Regions from separate parts of the Burkholderia sp. LMU1-1-1.1 genome, predicted to be linked through region 1. Evidence: riboswitches for the same ligand, from Rfam matches in the RefSeq annotation. Region 1 holds a riboswitch; the other holds the start of a gene.

Region 1 (2,456 bases):
CGGTGTTGGCACCCTCGTCGCGCCCGGCCAGCGGCACGGCCGCCGGCGCCGCCGCGCCGCGCTCGAGTTTGAGCAAGCCTTCGCGCGTGCCGATCCACAAGCGGCCTCCGCTTTCGCGCAGCAGCGCGCCCACCGCGCCCGCCGGCAGCGCCCGCGTGTCGAGCGGGGCGGTGGTGGCGGCGCCGCGCGTGATCGCGCCCCGGGCGTCGATATGGTCGAGGCCGCCGCCGGTGCCCACCCACACGCCGCCGGCGCCGTCGTCGGCCAGCGCCGTGACCTGGGCGTTGCCCAGGCCGGACGGGCCGTGCGGGAAGCGGGTGAAGTTCTCGCGCTCGGCGTCGTAGCGCGCCAGCCCGCCCGAGCTGGTGCCGGCCCACAGGCGGCCGGCGCCGTCGATCAGCAGGCTGGTGATGTAATTGTCGGGCAGGGCGTCGTCGCGGATGGCGTCGGCGACGAACTTGCGGGGGCGGTTGCCGTCCCAGCGCACCAGCCCGGTCTGGGTGCCAATCCAGACGAAGCCGCTGCGGTCCTGGGCGAAGCACAGGCCGGCGCCGGTGTCGGAATAGGGCTGGTGCTTGAACGCGGTGTGGGTCAGCGCCGCCCAGCGGTCGGGCTCGGCGGCGACGGCGGCGCGCGGCGGCGCGAGCAGCCACAGCAGCAGGAGGGCCGACAGCGCCAAGAGCAAGGGCAACGACCGGCCCGCCGCAGGGGCGGTATGAGGCGGCGGCGGGGTGGCACGGTGGAAGTTGCATTCTGGCATAAATCGACTATACATCAGCCGAAGTCCGCCACGGCCGCCCCTGCCATACGGAAGAGGCGCGGCGTCGGATTTTCGCCACGCGCCGCCGGTTCCGTCGTTTGTGGTTGGTTCGCCTATCTGGCCGCTTTTGCCACGCTTTTACCTTTGCGCCTCTGTTATAATCAGCGCGCTGCCGCAAGGCGGCACACGCTAGGGGTCCTGCGTATCGTATTGCAATGCAATTCGATGCGCGGGTGAGAAATACCCTCCGAACCTGATCTGGATAATGCCAGCGAAGGGAAGCTTAGGACAACGCCGCCATCCCCTTGATTTCCGGGCGCGGCGCCGTCCAACCTCCTTTGCTGGCTCCTGTAGCCAACCAAGGAGCCAAATGAACGCCAATCCCAAATTCCTGTCCGCCACCGCCACTGTGGACGAGGCAGCGATCAAACCCTTACCGAATTCCCGCAAGATCTATGTCGAAGGCAGCCGGCCCGACATCCGCGTGCCGATGCGCGAAATCACGCAGGCCGACACGCCGGCGTCGTTCGGTTTCGAGGCCAATCCGCCGGTCTACGTCTACGACACCTCCGGCCCGTACACCGATCCGGACGCGGTGATCGACATCCGCTCCGGCCTGGCCGCCACCCCGCGCCTGCCGTGGATACTGGAGCGCGGCGACACCGAGGAGCTGGACGGCCCGACCTCCGACTACGGCAAGGCGCGCCTGGCCGATCCGGCGCTGGCCGAACTGCGCTTCAACCTGCACCGCAAGCCGCGCCGCGCGCGCCAAGGCGCCAACGTCACGCAGATGCACTACGCGCGCCGGGGCATCGTCACGCCGGAGATGGAGTTCGTGGCGATCCGCGAAAACCTGCGCCGCAAGGAGTACCTGGAAAACCTGAAGGGCTCCGGTCCGATGGGCCAGCGCCTGGCCGACCTGATGGGCCGCCAGCATCCGGGGCAATCGTTCGGCGCCAGCATCCCGGCCGAGATCACCCCGGAATTCGTGCGCGAGGAGATCGCGCGCGGGCGCGCCATCATCCCGGCCAACATCAACCACCCCGAGATCGAACCGATGATCATCGGCCGCAATTTCCTGGTCAAGATCAACGCCAATATCGGCAATTCGGCGGTCACCTCGTCGATCGGCGAGGAGGTCGAGAAGATGACGTGGGCGATCCGCTGGGGCGGCGACAACGTCATGGACCTCTCGACCGGCAAGCATATCCACGAAACGCGCGAATGGATCATCCGTAACAGCCCGGTCCCGATCGGCACCGTGCCGATCTACCAGGCGCTGGAAAAGGTCAACGGCAAGGCCGAGGACCTGACCTGGGAGATCTTCCGCGATACCCTGATCGAACAGGCCGAGCAGGGCGTCGACTACTTCACCATCCACGCCGGCGTGCTGCTGCGCTATGTGCCGATGACGGCCAAGCGCCTGACCGGCATCGTCTCGCGTGGCGGCTCGATCATGGCCAAGTGGTGCCTGGCGCACCACAAGGAGTCGTTCCTGTACACGCACTTCGAAGAGATCTGCGAAATCATGAAGGCCTACGACGTGTCGTTCTCCTTGGGCGACGGCCTGCGTCCCGGCTCGATCTACGACGCCAACGACGAGGCGCAACTGGGCGAGCTGAAAACCCTGGGCGAGCTGACGCAGATCGCCTGGAAGCACGACGTGCAGGTGATGATCGAGGGCCCGGGCCACGTG
Region 2 (2,456 bases), on a different contig from region 1:
CAGGTAGTCGCCCCATTTGTCGCTGTTCTTCTGGAACGATGCGCCGCCGGTGAATTCATGCGCCAGCGCGCCGGTGGCGAAGCGGCCCTGCAACAGCGCCTGCACCGTCAGCGGTGACTTCTTCTCGCCCAGGCTGATGTAGTTGTAGACGTCGTAGTCGCCGTTGCCGCAGTAGCCGGGATACAGGTTTTGCTCGCCGCAACCGTAAGGGAAGGCGGTGTAGTCGTCGCGCTTGAAGTGGTGCTGGTTGGCGCCGACCGTGGTGCTCCAGTCGGACGAGAACTTGTATTCGAAGCGCGCGCCGATGTTGCTGGTGGTGGTTTCCACCGGACGGCTCCACGGTTGATCGTTGAGCATCGTGTCGGCGTCGACCACCGGCAAGGTGGTGTTGTTCAGCAGCTGGAAGCCCGGTGCGGTGACCTGGGATTTACGCTGGTAGTCGGCGTCGATCTGCAGCAGCGCCTGCGGCGAGATGCGCCAGTCGAAGGCGGCGGAGACGAACTTGCGGTTGCCGTCCGCGCCCTTGATGTAGGAGCGCAGGCGCTCGCCGGCCACGTTGACCCGGTAGCCGAAACGGTTGTCCTCGAAACGGCCGCCGACATCGACGGCGCCGTACAATGTGCCGCGCTCGCGCGCCTCCAGCACGACGGTGCGCACCGGCGTGTCGGTCGGGCGTTTGGTGACGTAGTTGACGATGCCGCCCGGCGCGGAGACGCCGGCCTGCAGGCCGGACAGGCCCTTGAGCACTTCCAGGCGTTCCTTGTTTTCCAGCGGGATCTGGGTGTCGCCGGGGATCGCCATGCCATCCTTGCGGTAGCTGGAGGCGTTGTCCAGCTTGAAGCCGCGGATCGAGAACTGCTCGGCGTAGCCGACGGCGTTGTACGAGTCGCTCAGGCTGGCGTCGAATTTGGCGGCGTCGGTGGTCGAGCGGATTTGCAGGTCCAGCATCTGCTGCGACGTCAGCACGCTGACCGAGGCCGGCGTTTCCAGCAGCGGGGCGTTGCCGAAGCCGGCGACCGAGGCGGTGTTGGCGCGCAGCTTGGTGGCGCTGACGATGACTTCCGGCATGGACTGCTCGGCGGCGGCCTCGACGGCCGAGTCGGCGGCGACGGCGGCGCCGGAAAATGCGTGGAACACCGCCAGGGCGATGACCGAAACTGCGAAATGTGGTGTGGACATGTCTGCTCTCTACTTGTTCTCGGCTGGAAGCCGCGAGGAGAGCCATCAAAGGAGGGGAGAACTACTTTGCGCTTTCCTTCGCTGGCATTATCCAGATCAGGTACGAAGGGTATCTCTCACCCGGAACAAAATGCCCAGGACCCCTAGCGAGCCGGCAGTGTATCACACCCGGCGCGGCGGCCGGCGCGCGCGAGATGGCGTGCGACGCGTTTTGCGCCGCGCCGATACACTTCGGGTTTGCGCCGCACGGCGCCAATGAAGCAGTCACAGCATGTGTGGAGGCGGCCGTATGTCCTGTTCGTCAGTGCATTTCGGCGCCACTTTGCTGGTTCGTGCTAGCGAAAGGAGTGGAATGAGGCAGTCGTATCATGAAGGAAGCTGGTTTGCGGTGCCGTTGCTCGATGGCGGCTACGGCTGGGGCCTGGTCGCGCGTTTGTCGCCGGGCAGCAAGATCATGCTGGCCTATTTGTTCGGGCCCAAGCTCGACAGGTTGCCGTCGATCGACGAACTCAACACTCTGCAGCCGCACGACGCCGTCAAGGTGCTGCGCGTGGGCGACATGGCGCTGGCCAGCGGCCATTGGCGCGTGCTGGGCGAAGCCGTCGACTGGAATCCCGCATTGTGGCCGATGCCGCAGTTCCTGCGCCGCGCCGACGCCTTGAAGCGGGCCTGGCGCGTGACGTATTCCGACAACGATCCAAGTCGTTCCGAACGGGAAGAATCCGTGCCCTACGATACGCCGGGCCTGGAGGCCGACTCGCTGTACGGCTACGGTTCGACCGAGTTGCTGCTGACCAAGTTGCTGGAGTCGCGCGAGCACCCGATCAACCGGAGCAACTGACGTTCCAGGCGGTGTATTCGCCACGGTGCTTGCGCACGGCGACGGTGGCGACAGTGTCGCGGTCGCTTTCAAACACCAGCCCGAACATCACCGGCGCGCCGGCCGTGGCGGCCGCCGGTTTCAGCGCGGCCAGCCGGAAGGTGAGGGCGCGTTGCCGTGCACACTGGGAGTTGCCGGCGAACAGCAGACGCGCGCGCAGCAGCAGCTCGCGATGCTGCCTCAGCAGGGCCACCGCGTCCGCCGAAGGCACGGCCTGATTCATCAATACCGTATATCTGGCCGCCTGGCATGGAATGTTGGGTTGCGCCAGCCATACATACCATTGCGGCGCCTCGGCGGCGTCGGTCCAGCGTTCACCCTTGGGTTTGGCCGCGTCATAGACAAAGCTGGAGCGGATTTGCCGGCACAGATCCGGCTCCGAGCGGCGCGGCGCGGA

Evidence for each region. Region 1 has a riboswitch for thiamine pyrophosphate ahead of thiC (phosphomethylpyrimidine synthase ThiC). Riboswitches for the same ligand answer to the same signal wherever they lie in the genome.
Region 2: another riboswitch for thiamine pyrophosphate. It lies ahead of MRBLMU1_RS18840 (TonB-dependent siderophore receptor); the one in region 1 lies ahead of thiC (phosphomethylpyrimidine synthase ThiC).

The regions. Positions count from the first base shown of each region.
Region 1 is NZ_JBEGHG010000018.1:84,975-87,430, forward strand. Features, by position in the region: gene MRBLMU1_RS17020 (diguanylate cyclase domain-containing protein) at 1-691, opposite strand, end outside; TPP riboswitch at 942-1,057, shown strand; gene thiC (phosphomethylpyrimidine synthase ThiC) at 1,131-2,456, shown strand, end outside.
Region 2 is NZ_JBEGHG010000023.1:98,425-100,880, reverse strand. Features, by position in the region: gene MRBLMU1_RS18840 (TonB-dependent siderophore receptor) at 1-1,179, opposite strand, end outside; TPP riboswitch at 1,236-1,334, opposite strand; gene MRBLMU1_RS18835 (Imm26 family immunity protein) at 1,532-2,020, shown strand; gene MRBLMU1_RS18830 (hypothetical protein) at 2,004-2,456, opposite strand, start outside.